DNA from 3 places in the Plantactinospora sp. CA-294935 genome. Region 3 is predicted to be linked to each of the others. Evidence: predicted binding sites of a transcription regulator. Region 3 holds the regulator's gene; each other region holds the start of a gene.

Region 1 (7,742 bases), 2.2 Mb from region 3:
GCGGCGGCCAGTGCCGCCGGATCCTGGTGGGGCACGAGCAGACCGGGGCCGTCGGTGAGCATCTCGACAGCGTGCGGGAAGGGCGTCGCGACGACGGGGACTCCGGCGGCGACCGCCGCGACGAGCACGCCGGAGGTGACCTGCTCGCGAGAGTCGTAGGGCAGCACGACGGCATCAGCGGAGCGGATCAGCCGGCCCAGCGCGCTCTCCTCGTGATAGACCGGCTGGTAGTCGACGGCGTGCGAGACACCCAGGATCGCGCCCAAGCGGTGCAGGTCCGCCCGGTACGCCTCGCCGTTGTGCTCGAGCACCTTCGGGTGGGTCCGGCCCGCGACCGTGTAGCTGGGCATCGGGCGGAGGTCGCGTAGCCGGGCGAGGGCCCGCAACGCCCACTCGATTCCCTTACCGGGGCCGAGCAGTCCCCAGGTGAGCAGGTGGGGACGCTGACGCGGTTCGACGGGCGGTGCGGCATGCTCGGCCGCGCCGTGCGGGATCACCGTGACCTTGCCAGCCTCGACGGTGTAGCCGACAAGCAACCGGTCGCGGGCGGTGTCGGTCATGGTGACGACCGCGCTTGCCGCGTCCACGAGTTGCTCCAGTACCGCCTTCTGCCCGGCAGTCGGATGCGCGAGCACGGTGTGCAGGACCACGATGCTCGGCGCCGTGAGCCGGCGCAGCAGCGGCAGCACGTCCTCGCCGTCGGGTCCGGGGTAGATGCCGTACTCGTGTTGAACGACGGCGATGTCGTAGCGGTCGAGGGCCGTGGCGGCGTCCCGCCAACCGGCGACGCCCCGCGTCGACCAGTCATGCACGACCTCGGGGCCGAACGCTCCCGCGTGCCCGGTGGTCCGCGCCGCCGGACCGGCGGGGTCCTCGGCGGAGGCGATGACGCGGACAACGCCGTCTGGCGGTCCGTCCGTGGCGAGATGGGCGGCCAAGGCCGCGTTGAAGGTGGCCAGTCCGCACTGGGTCGGTGGATGGGTGCTGAGAAAACCGTAGCTGCGGGCCATGCGCCGCGCCTTTCGGTTGTCGGCCGCTGCCGCGCGAGCGGGTACGGACCTCACGCGATAGTGGCGCCCACCTGGCCAGCGTGTGTGACGGGCAGGACGGGTCTGCGGGGAGCCACCGCCTCACGCGGGGTCTGGCCGATCGCGGACCTGTGCCGGACCCTCGAAAGCCATCGGCGGGCCAACACTATCAGCATCGACCTGTCAGCGGACGGTACCGATCCGGTCAGCGGACGACGTCGTGGTACACGCGCAGGTAGTCGGCCACCATGCGGTCGGCGTCGAACCGCTGCCGGGCACGGATCCGGCAGCCGAGCCGGTCGATGGTCGCGATCCGGGCGACGGCCGCGACAGCCTGCTCGACGGAGTGCACCAGGAAACCCGTCACACCCTCGTCGACGACCTCCGGCATCGCTCCGCGCCGGTACGCCACCACCGGCGTGCCGCACGCCATCGACTCCACCACCGACAGGCCGAACGGCTCGTCGAAGGCGATCGGGTGCAGCAGCGCCGCGCTGGCGCCGAGGAGCTCGCCGCGGCGACGCGGGCCGACCGGGCCGTGGAAGATGACGCGTTCGCCGTCGATGTGCGGGGCCACCTCTTCGGCGAAGTACCGCTCGTCCTGGACTATCCCGCAGATGGCCAGCGGCCGGCCGGTTCGCCGGGCGATCTCGATCGCGATGTGGGTGCCCTTGTCGGGGTGGATCCGGCCGAACGCGATCAGTCCTGGTCCCCCGTCGGGCGCGAACGGCAACCCGTCGAGATCGATTCCGTGGTACACGGTGGCGACATAGTCGAGCGCGGCGACCCGGTCGGCGTCGGAAATGGACACGTAGGCCGACCGGGCCCTCGCGTACGCGGGCAGGATCCCCGAATCCGAGAAGCCGTGGATGGTGGTGACCAGCGGAGCGTGGCAGTGCGCGGCAAAGGCCAGCGGCAGCCAGTCGAGGTGGTTGTGCACCAGGTCGAACTCGGCGGACCGCGCCAGCGCGTGCGCGACGTGCATCGCCTCCGCCACCCGCCCGTCCACGGCCGGATCGTCCGCGTACCCCCGTGGACACACTCCGTCCAACCGGGCCGAGGTGACCGAGTCCAACGTGGCGAACAGCGTCACATCCACGCCCCGGGCAACCAGACCATCGGCGAGCAGGCCGGTCACCTGTTCCCAAGGCCCGTAATGGTGTGGAGGCGTGCGCCACGCCACCGGTCCCAGCATGGCCACCCTCACCGCGATGCGCGATCGGCCAGGCCGGCGGGGTGGAGGCCGGTCGGGAGCGGGTCCCCGGGACAGACGCCGTCGAACCCGTCCGGCAGCCCGCGGTCGATCCAGTCGGCCCTGACCTGGTGACCGCGACCACGCAACAAATCGACGGTCTTGTCGTTGTCGATCGTCATCCGCTTCTCCTCGCGTACGAATTCGGCCGGCCTGAAGGTGCCGGAGCGGGCCTCGGTGGAGCGAACGCGTCAGCCGGGTGAGCCCGAACACTACGCCCCGACGCGCTCCGAGCGGCGGTTCGCGTTCACCCGAGGACGGCGGGACGCCCGGCACGCCCCGCACTCCCGTCCGGCCGGACAGACTCCACGGACCTCCGGCGAGATGAGGCCCAACAATGAACCTTTTTCAACCTGAACCGCGCGGCGCTCACACACCCCGTCCGACCTCGCCCTCTGACGGACCGCAAGGGGAGGTTGAAAAAGGTTCACTCGGGAGACAAACGATGACACAGAATAGGTTTGCATAGCGCATTAAAATCCCACAGTTGAGAATCAAGCTCAAGATATATTTGAATATGCACCAAATGCGGTGGCACATAGGCAGGCGGAGGGTCAGGGTTGGTCCATGACACGCACCGTCCAGGTAAGTGACAGGGACCTGCAGACCAACGTCACCAACGAACTGACTTTCGATTCCAGCATTGACGCCGCGCATCTCGTGGTGCTGGCGAACGCCGGCGTGGTGACACTCTCCGGTGACGTGGGCACGCTGCCCGAGCGGCATACGGCGAAACGGGCGGCCATGCGGGTGGCCGGTGTGCAGGCCGTCGCCGTCGACATCGTGGTCCGCGACCCGGGCGCGTTCGGCGCCAAGGACCGCGACATCGCCGAGGCGGCGAACCAAATGCTCGGCTGGGCGGTCGACGTACCCTCCGACGCCGTCACGGTCGGGGTCCACAATCGTGTGGTCACCCTCTCCGGCACCGTCACCCGCCACTACGAGCGGGAGGCCGCCGCACGCGCGGTCATGTATCTCAGGGGCGTCACGGCGGTCAGCAACACCATCAGGCTGATGGCGCCCGCATCGGCTTCCGACGACCTGAAAGCGGCGATCGGCTCGGCGATCCGGCGTAACGCCCAGCTCGACGCCGAGCAGGTCGAGGCGGAGGTCAACGGCACCGAGGTAACGCTGCGGGGGGCCGTACGCTCGTGCGCCGAACGCCGTCAGGCCGAGAACGTGGCGTGGTCGGGTGCCGGCGTCACCAGCGTCAAGAACCAGCTCACCGTCACCGCCTGATCCCAGATCGGCCCGGCCGTCCGGAGACGGCCGGGCCGATCTGCTTCATCCCTGTCCGGGTCGGCCAGTGCGGCCGTAGCCGTGCTGGCCGACCCGGACGGTGCCAGACCCGAGGTGCCGGCGACCCGGCGCCCGGGCGGCTACGGCTTGTCGACGATGAGTACCTCGGTGCTCAGGAACAGCGCGGCAATCGACGCAGCGTTCTGCAATGCGAAACGGGTCACCTTGGCAGGTTCGACGATGCCCGCTTTGATCATGTCGACATACTCGCCCGTGGCGGCGTCGAGGCCCTGGCCGGGTGGAAGTGAGCTGACCCTCTCTGCCACCACCGCTCCCTCATGGCCGGCGTTGCTGGCAATCTGCCTGAGCGGCGCGGTGAGGGCTACCCGTACGATGTTCGCGCCGGTGGCCTCGTCACCGGCCAGGTCGAGCTTGTCGAACGCCGTGCCCGCGGCGTTGGCCAACGCCACACCACCGCCGGGTAGCAGGCCCTCCTCGATGGCGGCCCTGGCGTTGCGGACGGCGTCCTCGATGCGGTGCTTACGCTCCCGGAGTTCCACCTCGGTGGCCGCACCGACCTTGATCACCGCGATGCCGCCGGCCAATGCCGCCAGCCGCTCCTGCAGCTTCTCCCGGTCGTAGTCGGAGTCGCTGTGTTGGATCTCGGAGCGGAGCTGCGCGACGCGCCCGGCGATCTGGTCCAGCTCACCCGCACCGTCGACGACGGTGGTCTCGTCCAGGGTGGCGACCACCCTGCGGGCCCGGCCGAGCATGTCGAGGGTCACGTTGCCCAACGTGTGACCGACGGTGTCGCTGACAACCTGAGCGCCGGTGAGGACGGCGAGGTCGGCCAGCATGGCCGTGCGGCGGTCACCGAAGCCGGGCGCCTTGACCGCGACCGAGGTGAGGGTGCCGCGGACCGTGTTGACGACAAGGGTGGCGAGGGCCTCCGCCTCGACGTCCTCGGCGATGATGGCCAGCGGCTTGCCCGCATGCATGACCTGCTCCAGGATCGGGAGGAGGTCGGTCAGGTTCGAGATCCTGTTCTCGACGATGAGCAGGTACGGGTCGTCGAGAACGGCTTCCATCCGTTCGGCGTCGGTGACGAAGTAGGGCGAGATGTAGCCCTTGTCGAAGCGGATGCCTTCGGTGAACTCCAGCTCCAGGCCGAAGGTGTTGCCCTCCTCGACGGTGATCACGCCTTCCTTGCCGACCTTGTCCATCGCTTCGGCGATGAGTTCACCGACAACAGGGTCGGCGGCGGAGATGGACGCCGTGGCCGCGATCTGCGCCCTGGTCTCGACCTCCTGGGCCTGGTGGCGCAGCGCCTCGGTCACCGCGACCACGGCCTGTTCGATGCCGCGCTTGAGTGCGACCGGGTTCGCCCCGGCGGCAACGTTGCGCAGTCCTTCCCGCACCAGTGCCTGGGCCAGGACGGTGGCCGTCGTCGTGCCGTCCCCGGCCACGTCGTCGGTCTTCTTCGCGACCTCCTTGACCAACTCGGCACCGAGCTTCTCGTACGGGTCGTCGAGTTCGATCTCCTTGGCGATGCTCACACCGTCGTTGGTGATGGTCGGCGCACCCCATCCGCTACCCAGCACGACGTTGCGGCCCTTGGGGCCGAGCGTCACCTTCACCGTGTCGGCGAGCATGTTCATGCCGCGTTCGAGGCCGCGACGGGCGTCTTCACCGAATACGATCAATTTGGCCATCTGTGTCGTCCTCTACTCGTCGTGCCGACGTTCAGCACTGCTCGGACCGACCTGCGACGAACACATCGCGCACGCCCACAAAGGGCTCATCCCATTCGGCTGGCACTCACGAAGGGCGAGTGCTAACTATGGTCTAGCACTCGCCGCCCGAGAGTGCAAGGACAACGTCCTCCTCGGGAACTCGTCGTACGCCGCCGTGTGGCGCCGCCGGGTGCGTGCGGTACCGAAACCCCGCCCCACCGTGGTCTGTCCACATCGTCGGCGGGACGATGCCGCCCTACCGCGTCTCCGACAAGATCCGGGGCGGTGTGAGACCTGGCTGACCGCCTTCGTCCTCCCACACCGCTACGGGAGCGTCATCGACCGCACGCGGAGTGGACGTGGTGACGGCGAGCAGGATGTGTTGGGGGTGGACCTGGTTGCTGGTGACGGCGGCGAGGACCATCGCCGCGTCGGCGGTGTCGCTCGCGGTCTTCGGCGGGACGATCAGCAGGTCGACGCGGTCGCCGTTGGCGCACAGCGCGGTGAGTAAGCTGATGGGCTGGCTGCTGAAGTAGCCCAGCCGGAGGACCCGGTCACCCACCCCCAGCCGGCGGGGGTGGATGTCCCAGCCGTCGGCGGCGAGGACGAGCCTGGTGACGGGTCCGCGTAGTTTGTCGATGGCCAGGACGAGCCCCGGCAGTTCCGCGACGGGGTCGGTCGAGCGGGGCCACCAACCGCCGTCCAGGAGGGTACGGCGGGAGCCGGTGGGTTCCATCCGCAGTCGTGGAGTCGATGGCGGCGTTGGCGAGATCGTCGTCGCGCGGCTGGTAGCAGTGGCGTGTGTCATGGCAGGTTCCTTCCGCCCGTCGCCGCAAGGGATCCGGCGAGGGGCTGAGGTCGGGAGAACGGCAGGCCGAGGCGTCGAATTTGCCGGCGGGGTAGCGGAAGGGCGCAGCTGCGCAACCGCAGCGGCTCATCGCGCCCGGCTCGTCGTACGCCCAGATCCAGGGCGCGGATCAGTGACGCCGGCGGCGGGACAGCCTACGCAGTTGGGTGATACGGGCGACGCCGACCACCATGGTCAGGATCGCGACGCCCACACCGGCGATCAGCAGGGCCAGGGCCAACGGCAGAGTGCCGTGCATCCACAGGAAGCTGATCTCGACGCTGCGGGTGTTCTGCAGCATGAAGACGATGAGCACCACGCAGATGAGCGCGGCGGCGCAGATCCCGAACCAGGCGGCGCCGGTGCGGGTGTGTGGCATCCGGGTCGTCGTCGGCGACGTCGACGTCGGTGCGGCCGAGGGCTTCGGCGGTGCCGTGGTGGCCGAATCGACCGGTGCGCCTTGGGTGGTGCGGAGAAGGTCGGACATGACATCCCCCTCTGGGGGGTGGGCCGGTATGGCGGGCACCTCAAGGCTGAGTTGTCGTCGCTTCCGGGATAGCCCCATCGTACGCCTGTTCGGCCCGATATGCCCAGTTGCCTCGACCGAAGATCCCGTCTGGGTGTCGCTTACACCGCTGCGGCTACTCCAATCCCCGGCCACGAGGCCGTCGACCGTTCGTCGGAGGAACTGGACCTGGATGTTCCTTGGAGGGGAGCGGGGGGACGAGAGCCCCGGGCGGTTCGCCCGGGCCCCGCACGCTACGACCACCTCTGCCGAGCGCCGCGACATCGCTCCCCTCGGCGCGGGTTGCGGCTGTCGATCCCGCTGAGGAGGTCACCGGCTCGGGCCGGTGACCGTCGTTGGTGGGGTCTGTTCGGTCCCGTCGACGATGGCCTGCGCGAGATCGGACAGCCGCCGGTTGTGGCTGCGGGCGTCGTTGCGAAGCAGTGTGAAGGCTTCGGCCATGTCCAGTTGGAGGCGTTCGGCCAGAACGCCCTTGGCCTGTTCGATCAGGACGCGGCTGTTCAGCGCGGTTTGTAGCTGTTCGGTGAGGGTGTCGCGGCGGTGGATGGCGCGTTGCTGCAGCAGGCCGATGGTGGCCACGTCGGCCAGGGCCTGGGCGACATGCAGCTTGTCCTCACCGAGCGCGCCCGGCTGCCTGTCGAACAGGTTCAGCGCACCGATGACCTCCGTACGCAGGCGCATCGGCAGGGCGTGCACGCAGGCGAATCCGACCTCGGCCGCGGCTGCGGCAAAGCGCGGCCAGCGGCCGGCGGTGCTGAGGTCGGCGACCGACACGGGTCGGCCGGTACGGAAGCAGTCCACGCACGGGCCCTGGTCGGTCTGTAGTTGGAACAGCTCCAGCAGTCGGGTCCGTTCGGAGGAGGCCGCCACGACCTGCAGCGTGCCCTGCTGGTCGGTCAGCAGCAGCCCGGCAGCCGAGACACCCAAGAGCTGCACACACCGCTCGGTCAAGACGTGCATGAAGTCGATCACGTCGAACTCGTCGACGAGAGTGTCGGCCAACTCGACGAACACATTGGTCAGCTGGATCTCGGCCATCTCACTCTCCCTCGGCACAGCGTAGACCTGCCGTCCGGCAGCCGGCTGCCACGACTCGGCGAACCTGACACGGACATGC
Region 2 (7,742 bases), 730 kb from region 3:
TGCGGATCTGGGTGATCCGCTCGGTGACGTCGTTGTCCCGGCCCCGGCCGTCGATCACGGTGGTGTTGTCCTTGTCGACCACGACCCGGCGGGCGGTGCCGAGCACCTCCAGGCCGACCGAGTCGAGCTTGTAGCCCAGCTCGGGGGCGACCACCTCGCCACCGGTCAGGATCGCCATGTCCTGGAGCATCGCCTTGCGCCGGTCGCCGAAGCCGGGCGCCTTCACCGCGCAGACCTTGACGGTCTTGCGGATCGCGTTGACCACCAGGGTGGAGAGCGCCTGCCCCTCCACGTCCTCGGCGATGATCAGCAGCGGCTTCGCGGTCTGGAGGACCTTCTCCAGCAGCGGCAGCAGCTCCTCGATCGAGGAGATCTTCTGGGTGGTGATCAGGATGTACGGCTCGTCGAGCACCGCCTCCTGCGCCTCGGTGTCGGTGACGAAGTTCGGCGAGATGAAGCCCTTGTCGAACTGGAGGCCCTCGGTGACCTCCAGCTCGGTGGCCAGGGTCGAGCCCTCCTCGACGGTGATCACACCGTCCCGGCCGACCTTCTCCATCGCCTCGGCGATCAGGTCGCCGATGGTGGCGTCCTGGGCCGAGATGGTCGCCACGTGCGCGATCGACTCCCGGCTGCCCACCTCGACGGCCTTCTCCAGCAGCGCCGAGGAGATCTTCTCGGCCGCCAGGTCGATACCGCGCTTCAGCCCGGCCGGGCCGGCACCGGCCGCGACGTTGCGCAGGCCCTCCCGGACCATCGCCTGGGCCAGCACGGTGGCGGTGGTGGTCCCGTCGCCGGCGACGTCGTTGGTCTTGGTCGCCACCTCCTTGACCAGCTGCGCGCCGAGGTTCTCGTACGGGTTGGTGAGCTCGATCTCCTTGGCGATGGTCACGCCGTCGTTGGTGATCGTCGGAGCACCGAACTTCTTGTCCAGGACGACGTTGCGCCCACGCGGGCCGAGAGTGACCTTGACCGTGTCCGCGAGCGTGTTGACACCGTGCTCCAGCAGGTGCCGGGCGTCATCCGAGAAGCTCAGAATCTTCGCCATTGTGTTAACAGGGTCCCTTCACGCAGCGCTGCCCCGGCCCGGCGGGGCCGGTCCGGGGCAGCGTCAGTGGATCAGTCAGATCACTTCTCGATGACGGCGAGGACGTCGCGGGCGGAGAGCACCAGGTACTCCTCGCCGGCGTACTTGACCTCGGTGCCGCCGTACTTCGAGTAGATGACCGTGTCGCCGACCTTCACGTCAACCGGGATCCGGTTGCCGTCGTCGTCGAAACGGCCGGGGCCGACAGCGAGGACGGTGCCCTCCTGCGGCTTCTCCTTGGCGGTGTCGGGAATCACGATGCCCGACGCCGTGGTCGTCTCAGCCTCGTTCGCCTGGACCAGGATCCGGTCCTCGAGCGGCTTGATCGCAACCTTGGTCGCGGTAGTCACGGGCATACCCTCCTGGGGTACTTGGTTTCTGTACCGGCCGGCGAGCCGACCAGCGTCAATCTGCCACATGCCACCGGGCGGGTCCGTCGTCGCGGGTGCCGGTCCGCCTGGCGTTCAGCTCCCGGACAACGGCCCGAAAGCTGGCACCCTCGGTTTGAGAGTGCTAACCGCAGGTTATGCCGACGGCTAGCACTCCGTCAAGGAGAGTGCCAACCCGACACACCCTTCGGTGACCCTGGCCGGCACAATGCTCCGGTGGATCCCGAGCAGTTCGCCGCGCTGCGTACCCCGGCGGGGGAAACCGCGCTGGCCAGGGCCGCCGAGCTGGCCGGCGGCGACCCGCTGGCCGCGGCGGCCGCGCTGCGCTCGGCCGGGGTACCGGCCGGGCTGGCCGCCGCCGCGCTGACCCAGGCCGAGCTGCGGCGCCGGGCGACCGCCAAGTTCGGCCCGGAGGCGGCCGGGATGTTCTTCACCCGGGCCGGGCTGGAACAGGCAACCCGGGCCGGGGTCGCGGCGCGCCGGGCCGCCCGGCTGCGCGCCGCCGGGGTACGCACCCTGGTCGATCTCGGCTGCGGCCTCGGCGCCGACGCGCTCGCCGCCGCCCGGGCCGGCATCCGGGTGTACGGCGTGGAGGCCGATCCGGTCACCGCGGCGATGGCCGCCGCGAACGCCGGGGCGGCCGGGGTGGCCGACCGGTTCACCGTGACCGTCGGCGACGCGACCCGGTTCGACCTCACCGCCGTCGACGAGCCGGTCGACGCGGTGTTCTGCGATCCGGCGCGGCGGACGGCCGGTACCGGCCGGCGGATCTTCGACCCGGCCGCCTACTCCCCACCCTGGGACTTCCTGCTCGGCCTGGCCGGCCGGGTCCCCCGGACGGTCTTCAAGGTCGCACCCGGGATCGACCACCGGCTGCTGCCGGCGGATGCCGAGGGCGAGTGGGTCAGCGTCGACGGCGACCTGGTCGAGGCGACCGTCTGGTCCGGCCCGCTCGCCGCCGCGCCCCGCCGGGCCACCCTGCTGGCCGGGACGACGGCGCTGCACGAACTGACCGGCGACGGCAGCCGGCGGGCCCCGGTCGGCCCGGTCCGGCGCTACCTCTACGACCCCGACCCGGCGGTGGTCCGCGCGCACCTGGTCGCCGAGTTCGCCGGTACGGTCGGCGGCACGCTCGCCGACCCCGAGATCGCGTACGTCTACGCCGACGCCGCCCGCCCCACCCCGTACGCCCGGTGCCTGGAGGTGGTCGAGTCGCTGCCGTTCTCGCTGAAGCGGCTGCGCGCCCGGCTGCGGGACCTCGACGTCGGGCGGGCGGAGATCCTGAAGCGGGGTTCCGCGCTGGAGCCGGAGCGGCTCCGCCGCGACCTGCGGCTGGCCGGCAGCAAGCCGATCAGCCTGGTGCTGACCCGGATCGCCGACGCCCCCACGGTGCTGCTCTGCCGTCCGGTGCCGGCCCCGGAACCGGACGCCTCGACCGGGTAGGGTGCGGATCATGGCAGGCAGGGGCACCCCGGCGACCGCGCTGCTGGCACGGCAGCGGGTCCCGCACACCCTGCACCCGTACGACGTCGCGCCGGACACCCCGAACTACGGCGCCGAGGTGGCGGCGGCGCTGGGCGTACCGCCGGAGCGGGTCTTCAAGTCGCTGGTCGCCAGCGTCGACGGGATGCTGACCGTGGCAGTGGTACCGGTCACCGGGGAACTCGACCTCAAGACGCTGGCGACGGCGGTCGGCGGCAAGCGGGCGTCGCTGGCCGACCGGGCGCTGGCCGAGCGGACCACCGGCTACGTCCGGGGCGGGATCAGTCCGCTGGGTCAGCGCAAGGCGCTGCGTACCGTGATCGACGCCTCGGCCGAGCGCTTCCCCACCATCTACGTCTCAGCGGGCCGCCGCGGGCTGGAACTCGAACTCGCCCCGGCCGACCTGATCCGGCTCACCTCCGCCACCACCGCACCGGTCGCCGCGCCCTGATCCCGGCCGGGCCGCGCCGGGTGTCCGGCGAGCCAGCCACCGCGAACGATCATTTCCGGCGTATCGCCGCTGGCCAATGCCGGGATGTCCGTCACGTTGCCGAATTGTTATCCGCAACAACAAACTCGTGACCTCGACGACCTTGCCCCGAAGAGCTCTCGCGCAATACGTTGCCGGACACAACAAAAGTGAGGCGGGCGGTCGCCACAGCCCACCAAGAACTCTGCCGGAGCGACCCGGCGGAGCCGCTGGCGAGGCAGCCCAACGGGGGGAGGCCACCGGGCAGCACGGCGACCCGCTCGGGCGTACCACCGCTCCGACCCGAGACACCACACCCACCCCGAAAGGACCCGTGCAATGCGCAGAGGGATCCTCACCATCGCTGCCGTGGGCCTGCTGGCCACGGGCGGTCTCGCCGCCTGCGGCGACGATTCCGGCGGCGAAGGTGGCAGCACCGCCGAGCCGATGATCGGCGTCATCCTCCCGGACAGCGCCTCCTCGGTCCGCTGGGAGACCGCAGACCGCAAGTACCTGGAGGCGGCGTTCAAGGCCGCCGGCGTCAAGCACACCATCCAGAACGCCCAGGGCGACAAGGCACAGTTCCAGACCCTCGCCGACCAGATGATGACCGAGGGCGTCAACGTCCTGATGATCGTCAACCTGGACTCCGGCACCGGCAAGGCGGTGCTGGACAAGGCCAAGAGCCAGGGCGTGCTCACCATCGACTACGACCGGCTGACCCTGGGCGGCTCGGCCGAGTACTACGTCAGCTTCGACAACGAGGGCGTCGGCAAGCTCCAGGGCGAGGGTCTGGTCAAGTGCCTGACCGACAAGGGCGCCCAGAAGCCGGTCATCGCCGAACTGAACGGCTCGGAGACCGACAACAACGCCACGCTGTTCAAGAACGGCTACGACGGCGTGCTCAAGCCCAAGTACGACTCCGGCGAGTACGTCAAGGGCCCGGACCAGTGGGTGCCCGCCTGGGACAACGCCCAGGCCGGCACCATCTTCGAGCAGATGATGACCCAGCAGAACGGCAAGATCGACGGCGTACTGGCCGCGAACGACGGGCTGGGCAACGCGGTCATCTCCGTGCTGAAGCGGAACAAGCTCAACGGCAAGGTCCCGGTGACCGGCCAGGACGCCAGCGTGCAGGGCCTGCAGAACATCCTCGCCGGTGACCAGTGCATGACCGTCTACAAGGCGGTCAAGAAGGAGGCCGACGCGGCTGCGGAGCTGGCGATCGCGCTGGCCAAGGGCGAGAAGAAGGCCGCGCCCACCACCGTGAAGGACCCGGAGGGCAACCGGGACGTGCCGGCGGTGCTGCTGGAGCCGAAGGCCATCTACAAGGAGAACGTGAAGGACGTCGTCACCGACGGCTACGTCAGCAAGGAAGAGCTCTGCACCGGTGCCTTCGCCGCAGCCTGCACCGAGGCCGGCATTAGCTGACCCGGAGCACGGCATCGGGCTCGACAGGCCCCGCCGAGACGCCGCCCGGTACGGAACCATCCGTACCGGGCGGCGTGCTCGCCACCAGAGAGACTGGACCGGACCCGTGATCGGACACCCCGCGATCGGTACCCGCCACCGGACACCCGCGTAAAGGAGACCAACCCGTGTCCGCGACACCCCTGCTGGAACTTCGCGGGATCGACAAGAGTTTCGGTCCCGTCCAGGTCCTCCGCGACGTCAACCTCTCGGTCAATCCCGGCGAGGTGACCGCGCTCGTCGGCGACAACGGTGCCGGCAAGTCCACCCTCGTCAAGTGCGTCGCCGGCATCTACTCGGCCGACGGCGGCGAGATCCTGTTCGAGGGCCGACCGGTGCACATCCACAACCCCCGGGACGCCGCCACCCTCGGCATCGAGGTCGTCTACCAGGATCTCGCGCTCTGCGACAACCTCGACATCGTGCAGAACATGTTCCTCGGCCGGGAGAAGCGCAGCGGCCTCGTCCTGGACGAGCCGACCATGGAACAGATGGCCGCCGAGACCCTGGCCGGGCTCTCCGTCCGGACCGTGAAGTCGCTGCGGCAGCACGTCTCCAGCCTCTCCGGCGGGCAGCGGCAGACCGTGGCGATCGCCAAGGCCGTGCTCTGGAACAGCCGACTCGTCATCCTCGACGAGCCGACCGCCGCGCTCGGTGTGGCGCAGACCGCCCAGGTGCTCGAGCTGGTCCGCCGGCTGGCCGACAACGGACTCGCCGTGGTGCTCATCTCGCACAACATGAACGACGTCTTCGCCGTCTCCGACCAGATCGCCATGCTCTACCTCGGCCAGATGGTGGCGCAGCTGCGGACCAGCGACGTCACGCACGCCCAGGTGGTCGAGCTGATCACCGCCGGGCGCAGCGGCGGCCTCGGGCTGACCGGCGAGAACGGCAACGGCAAACACGACACCCCACCCAGCACCGAGACCACGAGCGCAGGAGTCGACAGATGAGCGCCGCCCCTCCCACCACCGTGGTGCCGCCGGTCGAGGTGCCGGCCGCGCCGGCACCCACGGTCGGCAGCCACGTCCGGGACTATCTGGCCCGGGTACGCGGCGGCGACATGGGCGCGCTGCCGGCGGTACTCGGCCTGATCGTGCTCTGCGCCGTCTTCGCCACGCTGCGCCCCAACTTCATGACCGAGGGGAACTTCGCCAACCTGTTCACCCAGGGCGCGGCGGTGATGCTGATCGCGATGGGGCTGGTCTTCGTCCTGCTGCTCGGCGAGATCGACCTCTCCGCCGGCTTCGCCAGTGGGGTCTGCGCCGCGGTACTCGCCCAGTTGGTCACCCTGCAGGGCTATCCCTGGTACGTCGCGGTCGCCGCCGCACTCGTCACCGGAGTGGTGATCGGGCTGGTCATCGGCTTCCTGGTGGCCAAGGTCGGCATTCCGTCCTTCGTGGTCACCCTGGCCGCGTTCCTCGCCTTCCAGGGCATCGTGCTGCTGCTGATCAAGGGTGGCACCAACGTCTCGGTCCGGGACGAGGTGCTGGTGGCGATCGCCAACCGGAACATGCCGCCGTGGCTCGGCTGGGCGCTGGCCCTGCTCGGCGTCGCCGGTTACGCGGTCGTACAACTGCTGCGGCACCGCAACCGCAGCGCGCTCGGGCTGGTCACCGCGCCGCTCGCCGTGGTGCTGATCCGGATCGGCTCGCTCGCGGCGATCGCCGGCACCGCGGTGTACCTGCTGAACCTGGAACGCAGCCGCAACGTGCTCGTCTCGCTCAAGGGCGTACCGATCGTGGTGCCGATCATCGTGATCCTGCTGGTCGTGCTCACCTTCGTACTGCAACGCACCGCGTACGGCCGGCACGTCTACGCGGTCGGCGGCAACCGGGAGGCGGCGCGGCGGGCCGGCATCGACGTGGACCGGATCCGGATCTCGGTCTTCGTGATCTGCTCCACGATGGCGGCGATCGGCGGGATCGTGGCGGCCAGCCGGGCCACCTCGGTCGACGCCAACACCGGGGGCAGTAAGGTCCTGCTCTACGCGGTCGGCGCGGCGGTGATCGGCGGCACCAGCCTCTTCGGCGGCAAGGGCCGGATCGTGGACGCCGTGCTCGGCGGCGCGGTGATCGCGGTCATCGACAACGGGATGGGGCTGCTCGGCCGCAGTTCCGGCTTCACCTTCGTGGTGACCGGGCTGGTGCTGCTGCTGGCGGCCAGTGTGGACGCACTCTCCCGACGCCGGGCCGCCGCGACCGGTAATCGATAGGGGCACGATGCGCGCAGGGCCGAGCCAGGAGGAGATTCGCCGGCAGAATCTCGGCGCGCTGCTGCGGTACGTCCACATCCACGGAGCCACCTCCCGGGCGGAACTGACCACCTCGCTCGGGCTGAACCGGAGCACCATCGGCGCGCTCACCGCCGAACTGGCCGCCGCCGGCCTGGTCAGCGAACGGGCGCCCCGGGAGACCGGGCGGGCCGGACGGCCGTCACTGGTCGTCCGGCCCGAGTCCGGGCGGGTCTTCGCGTACGCGTACAGCATCGAGGTGGACCGGCTGCGGGCCGCCCGGATCGGGCTCGGCGGAGTGGTGCTGGACCGCCGGCAGGCCGAGCGGCCCCCGGGGCTGTCGGCGGTGGAGAGCCTGCCGCTGCTGGCCGGCTTCGTGAAGGAGATGCACCAGGCGGTACCGGCGGGCTCGGTCTACGTCGGCAGCGGCGTGGCGGTCTGCGGCCGGTTGCGCCGTCCGGACGGCGCGGTGCACGTCCGGCCGGAGAGCACCGGCTGGGCGGGCGGCGGCGAGCTGGACAAGCCGCTGGCCGAGGCGCTCGGTGAACTGCTGCCACAGGAGCGCCCGGTGCTGGTCAGCAACGCCGCCGACGCGAGCGCGGTCGCCGAGCACGC
Region 3 (7,742 bases):
CTGCTCGACGAGGCGGTCCGGACGGCCGCCGGCGCCGACGTGGCGGTGGTGGTGGTCGGCACCACCGAGGAGGTGGAGTCGGAGGGGTTCGACCGGAGCACGCTGGCGCTGCCCGGCCGGCAGGACGAGCTGGTCTCCCGGGTCGCGGCGGCCAATCCCCGGACGGTGGTGGTGGTCAACGCCGGCTCGCCGGTGCTGATGCCCTGGGCCGACGAGGTGGCGGCGATCCTGCTCACCTGGTTTCCCGGCCAGGAGGCCGGGGCGGCGCTCGCCGACGTGTTGCTGGGGCGGGCGGAACCGGGCGGACGGCTCCCCACCACCTGGCCACGCCGGCCCGGGGACTGCCCGGCGCTGTCCACCACCCCGGTCGACGGGGTGCTCGACTACACCGACGGGGTCTTCGTCGGCTACCGGGGCTGGCGGGCCGCACCGCTCTTCCCGTTCGGGCACGGGCTCGGCTACACCGACTGGGCGTACGAGTCGCTGACCGTCGAGGTCGGGCCGGAGGGGCCGGTCGCGGTGGTCACGGTCCGGAACACCGGCGCCCGCCCGGGCCGCGAGGTGGTGCAGGTGTACGTCGGCCCGGAGGCCACCGATCCGGACCGTCCGGCCCGCTGGCTGGCCGGCTTCGCCGCTGCCGGTGCGGCTCCCGGCGCGGCGGTGACGGTACGGGTGCCGCTGCCGGAGCGGACCTTCCAGGTCTGGGAGCCGGAGGGCTGGCGGACCCGGTCCGGCCGGTACCGGGTGGAGGCGGGCCGCAGCGTCGCCGACCCACGCCTGACCGCCGCCCTCGACCGCTGACCCGGCCCCCTCACCCAACCCCGCCGGGGAGGCCGGCCAGGATTCTGGTAGATCTGTGGTCAGCTCCGAACCATAGATCTACAAGGATCTTGGACGGACACTGCCCGAGCACCGGGACGTCGGCCGTCCCGGCCGGCAAGCCGGTCCCGGACGGATCGTGGACCCGGGGTCACCAGCGGCCGAGTCGGGTGGAGAGCACGGCCAGTGCCGCGACCCCGGCGGTCGAGGTCCGCAGCACCTCGGGCCCGAGCCGGACCGGTACGGCGCCGGCCGAGGCCAGCGTCTCCAGTTCGGCCGGCGACACGCCGCCCTCCGGGCCGACCACCAGCACGACGTCACCGGTCGCGGGCAGTTCGGCGGTGCCGAGCCGGGCCTCCGCCTCCTCGTGCAGCACGAAACCGGCCGCCGCCCCGGCGATCCGCCGGGCCACCGCGCGGGTCGACTCGTCCGGCGCCTGCGCCGACCCGGCGATCGCCGGCAGCCAGGGCCGGCGGGCCTGCTTGGTCGCCTCGCGGGCGGTCGCCACCCAGCGGTCCCGGGCCCGGGCGCCCCGGTCGCCGCGCCACTGCGCCACCGAACGCTCGGCCGCCCACGGCACGATCTCGTCCACCCCGACCTCGGTCATCGCCTGCACGGCCAACTCGGCCCGGTCACCCTTGGCGATGCCCTGCACCACCACCAGGCGCGGGTCGGGCGGGTCGGCGTACCGCCGGGAGGTGACCGAGGCGGTCAGGGTGCCCCGGCCGACGGCGGTGACCACGGCGGTCAGGGTGCCGCCGCGCCCGTCGGCGAGCAGTAGCTCCGCACCGGTACGCAGCCGCTGCACGGTCGCGGCGTGGTGCCCCTCCGGACCGTCCAGCGTGACGGAGTCGCCGGGCGGCAGCGACTCGACCAGGAACAGCGGCGCGCTCACGGCGAGCAGGTTAGCGGGTCGTCCGCCCGGCACGGCTCGCCGGCCGGGCGACGCGCCCGTCAGGCGTGGCCGTTGAAGGCGTCCCGCATCCGGGAGAAGAAGCCGCCCTGCTTGGTCAGCTCGGCGACCTCCTCGCCCCGGGTCTTGGCGAACTCGCGCAGCATCCGCTCCTGCTCGGCGTCGAGCTTGGTCGGGGTACGCACGTCGAGGTGCACGTAGAGGTCACCCCGGCCGGTACCGCGCAGGTGCGGCACCCCCCGGGCCCGCAGCCGCAGCGTCGAGCCCGGCTGGGTGCCCGGCTTGACGTCGACCGGCTCCTCGCTGTCCAGCGTCTTGATGGTCAGCCGGGTGCCGAGCGCGGCGGCGGTCATCGGCACGGTGACACGGCAGTGCAGGTCGTCGCCCTTGCGGGAGTAGACGTCGTGCGGCCGCTCGTGGATCTCGACGTAGAGGTCGCCGGCCGTACCGCCGCCGGGGCCGACCTCGCCCTGCTGGGCCAGCCGGATCCGCATGCCGTCCTCGACCCCGGCCGGGATCTTGACGGTCAGCGAGCGGCGGGTACGCACCCGGCCGTCACCGGCGCAGGTCGGGCAGGCGTGCGGGATGACCGTGCCGTACCCCTGGCAGACGGTGCACGGCCGGGACGAGACGACCTGGCCGAGGAAGGTCCGCTGCACCGACTGCACCTCGCCCCGCCCGCCGCACGCCTCACAGGTGGCGAGATGGGTACCGGGCGCCGTGCCGGCCCCGGAGCAGGTGGTGCAGAGCACGGCGGTGTCCACCGCGATCGGCGCCTCCACCCCGAACGCCGTCTCGTGCAGGTCGAGTTCGAGTCGCAGGATCGCGTCGGCACCGGGCCGGGTACGCGGACGCGGCCCGCGCGCGCCACCCGCCGCCCCGAAGAACGCATCCATGATGTCCTGGAAGCCGACGAACGGCCCACCGGCACCGCCCGGGCCGGCCCCGGGGCCGCCGCCGGGGGCCAGCGGGTCGCCACCGAGGTCGACGATCTGCCGCTTCTGGTCGTCCGAGAGGACCTCGTACGCGGCGTTGATGTCCTTGAACTTCTCGTGTGCCTCCGGATCCGGATTCACGTCCGGGTGGTACTGCCGCGCCAACTTGCGGTAGGCGCGCTTGATGTCGTCGTCGGAGGCGTCCCGGCTGACGCCGAGAATCCCGTAGTAGTCCTTGGCCACTGCGTTCCGTGTCCTCATGTCTGTCTCGCGTTACCGTCCGCCGGTCGTCAGGGTGAGCTTTGGTGGTCAGTTCTGCGCCAGCACGTCGCCGACGTAGCGTGCCACGGCCCGCACCGTGGCGATGGTGCCCGGGTAGTCCATCCGGGTGGGACCCAACACGCCGAGTCCGCCGACGATGGTCGTACCCGGACCGTATCCCGTGCTGACCACCGAGGTGGCCCGCAGATTGTCGATCTCGTTCTCGTCGCCGATGCGTACCTGGAGGGTGTTCGGCTCCACCTCGCCGATCAGCTTGAGCAGGATGACCTCCTCCTCGAGCGCCTCGAGGATGGGCCGCAGCGAACCCTGGAAGTCGAGCAGCCCGCCCCGGGTCAGGTTGGCGGTGCCGGCCATCACGATCCGCTCCTCGTGCCGCTCGACCAGGGTCTCCAGCAGCACCGTGGCGAGCGTGGTCATCGCCGGGCGGAGCCCGGGGGCCACCTCGTCGACCAGCGCCTGGACCAGCGGCGGGGTCTCGGCCAGCTTCTCGCCGCCGAGCCGCTCGTTGACCAGCCGGCGCAGGTCGGTCACGTCGTCGGCGCTGATCGGGGTCGGCAGCTCGACCAGCCGCTGCTCCACCCGACCGGTGTCGGCGATCATGACCAGCATCAGCCGGGTGGTGGAGATCGGCACCAGCTCCAGGTGCCGGACGGAGGACCGGGCCAGGCTCGGGTACTGCACCACGGCCACCTGCCGGGTGAGCTGGGCGAGCAGCCGGACCGTACGGTGCACCACGTCGTCGAGGTCCACCGCGCCGACCAGGAAGCGCTCGATCGCCCGGCGCTCGGCCGGGGTGAGCGGCTTGACCCGGGAGAGCCGGTCCACGAAGAGCCGGTAGCCACGGTCCGTGGGGACCCGGCCGGCGCTGGTGTGCGGCTGCCGGATGTAACCCTCCTCCTCCAGCACGGCCATGTCGTTGCGGACGGTGGCCGGGGAGACCCCGAGCTGGTGCCGCTCGACCAGGGCCTTGCTGCCGACCGGTTCCTGGGTGGCGACGTAGTCCTCCACGATCGCGCGCAGCACGTCGAGCTTGCGGTCGTCGAGACCCATCCTCACCTCCCTGCGACGTCCCGGCCCCGGCTGGGCGAAACGACCGGGGCGGCCACGACGGTCGGGCCAGGTCCGCCCTGGCACTCGACTGTAGCGAGTGCCAGTCTACGACCAAGGCGTACCCGGCGCGATGATCGATTGGAAGGGCTATCCGAACCCGGACAACAGGCTTGCCAGCACACCCTACCCCGGTCGGCCTAGCAGGCACGGTCGGCCATTGTCCAGATTCAATGAACCTTTTTCAACCTCCCCTTGCGGTCCGTGGGACCGCAGGGTCAGACGCGGTGTGTGAGCGCCGCGCGGTTCAGGTTGAAAAAGGTTCAATCCGGGGGGCGGCTGGCGCCGGTTGAGCGGGAGTCCTACCGTGACCTCCATGACTGAACCGCCTCGCCCTCCCGGAGAATACGGCGGTCCGCCCCCGGACCCGACCGCCCCGATGAATCCGGGCCAATACCCGACGCCAGGCGAGGGGTACCCCCCGCCCGCCGCACCCCAGTACGGTGCGCCCGGCTCGCCCTCGCCGACCTCCGGCGGCGGCACGTACCCGACCTCGGGCGGCGGGACCTACCCGACGTCAGGTGGCGGGACCTACCCGACCTCCGGTGGCGGTTATCCCCCGCCCGGGGGCTACCCGCCGCCCGGCGGTTACCCACCCCCCGGCGGCGGTTACCCACCCCCCGGCGGCCAGCCCCCGGGCGGGTACCCGGGTGCCGGCTACCCGCCACCGGGCGGCTACCCGCCACCGGGCAACCCGTACGGCGCACCGGCACCGTCCGGCTACGCCAACAGCGACGAGAAGACCTGGGCCCTGATCGCCCACTTCGGCGGCATCGTGGTCGGCTTCATCGCCTCGCTCGTCGCGCTGCTCGCCAAGGGCAACGAGTCGCCGACCGTACGCGCGCACGCGGTCGAGGCGCTCAACTTCCAGATCACCTGGGGCATCATCTCGATCGTCTCGCTCATCGTCGGGACCTGCACCCTCGTGCTGTTCTTCCTGCCGCTGATCGCCTGGCTGGTGGTGCTGATCTTCTCGATCATCGCCGGCATGAAGGCCAACGAGGGCGTGCTGTACCGCTACCCGATGTCCATCCGCATGATCAAGTAGTGCCGACAGCGCCGTGCTGGCCCGTGCCGGATCCGGCGCGGGCCATCGCACTGTCGGGGCCGGGTCAGGGCAGCAGGTCCCGGACCACCGCGTCGGCCAGCAGCCGCCCGCGCAGGGTGAGCACGGCCCGCCCCGCGTCGTACGCCGCCCCGTCCAGCAACCCGGTTTCGCGGTACCGGGACGCACCCGCCCGCCCCGCGTCGTCCAGCGCCGTCAGCGGCAGCCCGGTGGCGAGCCGGAGCCGGAGCAGCACCTCCTCCACCCGCCGCTCCCGCGCCGACAGCACCTCCCGGGCCTGCCCGGGGGACTGCCCCGCGCCGAGTCGGGCCGCGTAACTCGACGGGTGCTTGACGTTCCACCAGCGGACCCCGCCGACGTGGCTGTGCGCGCCGGGACCGAGGCCCCACCAGTCGCCGCCGGCCCAGTAGAGCAGGTTGTGCCGGCAGGCAGCAGCCGGCGTGCGGGCCCAGTTGGAGACCTCGTACCAGGAGAAACCCGCCTCGGAGAGCGCCGCCTCCGCGGCCAGGTAGCGGTCCGCCGCCACGTCGTCGTCCGGGTACGCCAGCTCGCCGCGCCGCATCCGGGCGGCCAGCCGGGTGCCGTCCTCGACGATCAGGGCGTACGCGCTGACGTGGTCGACCCCGGCGGCCAGCACCGCCTGGAGCGACGCCGCGAAGTCCTCCGCGCGCTCCCCCGGCGTCCCGTAGATCAGGTCCAGGTTGACGTGGGCGAAGCCGACCTCCCGGGCCTCCTGCGCGGCCTCGGTGGCCCGGCCGGCGGTGTGCCGGCGGTCGAGGATCGCCAGCACGGGCGGGGCGGCCGACTGCATGCCCAGGGAGATCCGGGTGTAGCCGGCGGCCCGCAGTTCCTTGAGCGACTCCCGGGTCACCGACTCCGGATTCGCCTCGGTGGTGACCTCGGCGTCGGCGGCCAGCCCCCAGGTCCGGTCGATGCCGTCCAGGATCCGGGCCAGGTCGTCCGGGGGCAGCAGGGTGGGCGTACCGCCGCCGACGAAGACCGTGTCGACCCGGGCCGGCGGCCGGTCGGCCAGCACCCGGGCGGCCAACCGCAGCTCGGCGAGCACCTGGTCGGGATAGCCGTCCCGGCCGGCCGTCCCGCCGAGTTCGGTCGCGGTGTAGGTGTTGAAGTCGCAGTAGCCGCAGCGGCTGGCGCAGAACGGTACGTGGACGTAGACGCCGAAGCCGCGGTCGCCGACCGTGGCCAGGGCGGCGTCGGGCAGCGCCCCGTCGACGGGTACGGGCTCGCCCACTGGGAGCTCTCCAGGCATATGACTAGTGTGCGGGCATGACCTCAGCCCCTGATCCACTCGTCCGGGTCTCCACCACGCACGGAGTGACAACTCTCACCCTGGACAGCCCGCACAACCGCAACGCGCTCTCCAGCACCCTGCTCCGGCAACTGCTCGACGCGCTGGGCGCGGCGGCGGCGGACGACGACGTCCGGGTGGTGGTGCTCTCGCACACCGGGCCGGTCTTCAGCTCCGGCGCCGACCTGGTGGAGACGGCGGCGGCGTACCGCGAGGGCACGGTGCCGGTGGCGATGCTGGGTGACGTGCTCGCGGCGATCTGGGAGTGCCCGAAGCCGGTGGTGGCCCGGATCGGCGGGCCGGCCCGGGCCGGTGGCCTCGGCCTGGTCGCGGCGGCCGACATCGCGATCTGCGCCCAGGAGGCGACCTTCGCGTTCACCGAGGTACGGCTCGGGGTGATCCCGGCGGTGATCTCGGCGACCGTGCTGCCCCGGCTGCAAGCACGGGCCGCCGCCGAGCTGTATCTGACCGGGGACGTCTTCGACGGTCGTCGGGCGGCCGAGATCGGCCTGGTCACCACGGTGACCTCGGCCGAGGCGCTGGACGAGACCGTCGCCTCCTACTGCCTGGCGCTGGTCCGTGGTGCGCCCGGCGCGCTGGCCGGGGCGAAGGAACTGCTCCGGCGCGGCTCGGCGGAGAGCTTCCGGGCCGACCTGGCGGAGCTGCGCGACCTGTCGGTGCGGTACTTCCACTCCGAGGAGGGGCGTGAGGGCGTCGCGGCGTTCGGCGAGAAACGGCCCGCCCGGTGGGTACCCGGCAACTGACTCCGGCTCCGCCGGCCGACCCGGCCGAACCGGGTCGGGATTTTGGGCGCTCGAAGTAGGCTGTGTCCGGCTATCGGACAGGGGGTGGCGGTGCAGACTCGGGCCATGGTGGCGGCGGGGGTGGCGCTCGCGGCGGTTGCCGGTTTCGGTGTCTACCTGGGCGCGCGCGAGTTCGGGCATACCCTGCCGATCCCCAGCGCCGCCCCCGGCTGCGTGGTGGAGGCGGACGGCCGGGTCACGCTGAACGCCGAGCAGATGGCGAACGCCGCGACCATCGCCGCGGTGGGCGTCCGGCGCGACATGCCGGAACGGGCCGTGGTGGTGGCGCTGGCCACGGCGTTCCAGGAGTCCCGGCTGCGCAACCTGGCCGGCGGTGACCGGGACTCGGTGGGGCTGTTCCAGCAGCGGCCGAGTCAGGGTTGGGGCAAGCCGGAGCAGATCCGGGATCCGCGCTACGCCGCGACCAAGTTCTACAACGCGCTGAAGAAGGTTCGCGGCTGGGAGCAGATGGAGGTCACGGTCGCGGCGCAGCGGGTGCAGCGGTCGG

The links. The regulator HrcA, encoded in region 3, represses chaperone genes, less so after heat shock. The targets are predictions, from matches to a motif close to GGTTNGCACNCTCNNNNNGAGNGTGCNAACC.
Region 1: the regulator HrcA is predicted to act here: its motif matches at 5,329-5,359, upstream of groL (chaperonin GroEL).
Region 2: the regulator HrcA is predicted to act here: its motif matches at 1,573-1,603, upstream of groES (co-chaperone GroES).

Annotation. Positions count from the first base shown of each region.
Region 1 covers NZ_JBNJMU010000001.1:1,722,424-1,730,165, reverse strand. Annotated here, with positions in the region: gene ACQEVC_RS07815 (glycosyltransferase) at 1-1,010, opposite strand, end outside; gene ACQEVC_RS07810 (glycosyltransferase family 4 protein) at 1,234-2,235, opposite strand; gene ACQEVC_RS07805 (hypothetical protein) at 2,232-2,402, opposite strand; gene ACQEVC_RS07800 (BON domain-containing protein) at 2,848-3,519, shown strand; gene groL (chaperonin GroEL) at 3,660-5,231, opposite strand; gene ACQEVC_RS07790 (DUF5994 family protein) at 5,509-5,988, opposite strand; gene ACQEVC_RS07785 (lipopolysaccharide assembly protein LapA domain-containing protein) at 6,230-6,586, opposite strand; gene ACQEVC_RS07780 (GAF and ANTAR domain-containing protein) at 6,935-7,663, opposite strand.
Region 2 covers NZ_JBNJMU010000001.1:3,212,447-3,220,188, reverse strand. Annotated here, with positions in the region: gene groL (chaperonin GroEL) at 1-1,045, opposite strand, end outside; gene groES (co-chaperone GroES) at 1,126-1,440, opposite strand; gene ACQEVC_RS14420 (THUMP-like domain-containing protein) at 1,690-2,916, shown strand; gene ybaK (Cys-tRNA(Pro) deacylase) at 2,927-3,406, shown strand; gene ACQEVC_RS14410 (sugar ABC transporter substrate-binding protein) at 3,764-4,855, shown strand; gene ACQEVC_RS14405 (ATP-binding cassette domain-containing protein) at 5,023-5,847, shown strand; gene ACQEVC_RS14400 (sugar ABC transporter permease) at 5,844-7,109, shown strand; gene ACQEVC_RS14395 (ROK family transcriptional regulator) at 7,117-7,742, shown strand, end outside.
Region 3 covers NZ_JBNJMU010000001.1:3,938,251-3,945,992, reverse strand. Annotated here, with positions in the region: gene ACQEVC_RS17690 (glycoside hydrolase family 3 C-terminal domain-containing protein) at 1-801, shown strand, start outside; gene ACQEVC_RS17685 (16S rRNA (uracil(1498)-N(3))-methyltransferase) at 971-1,714, opposite strand; gene dnaJ (molecular chaperone DnaJ) at 1,774-2,910, opposite strand; gene hrcA (heat-inducible transcriptional repressor HrcA) at 2,977-3,999, opposite strand; gene ACQEVC_RS17670 (DUF4870 domain-containing protein) at 4,373-5,104, shown strand; gene hemW (radical SAM family heme chaperone HemW) at 5,169-6,392, opposite strand; gene ACQEVC_RS17660 (enoyl-CoA hydratase-related protein) at 6,410-7,195, shown strand; gene ACQEVC_RS17655 (hypothetical protein) at 7,280-7,742, shown strand, end outside.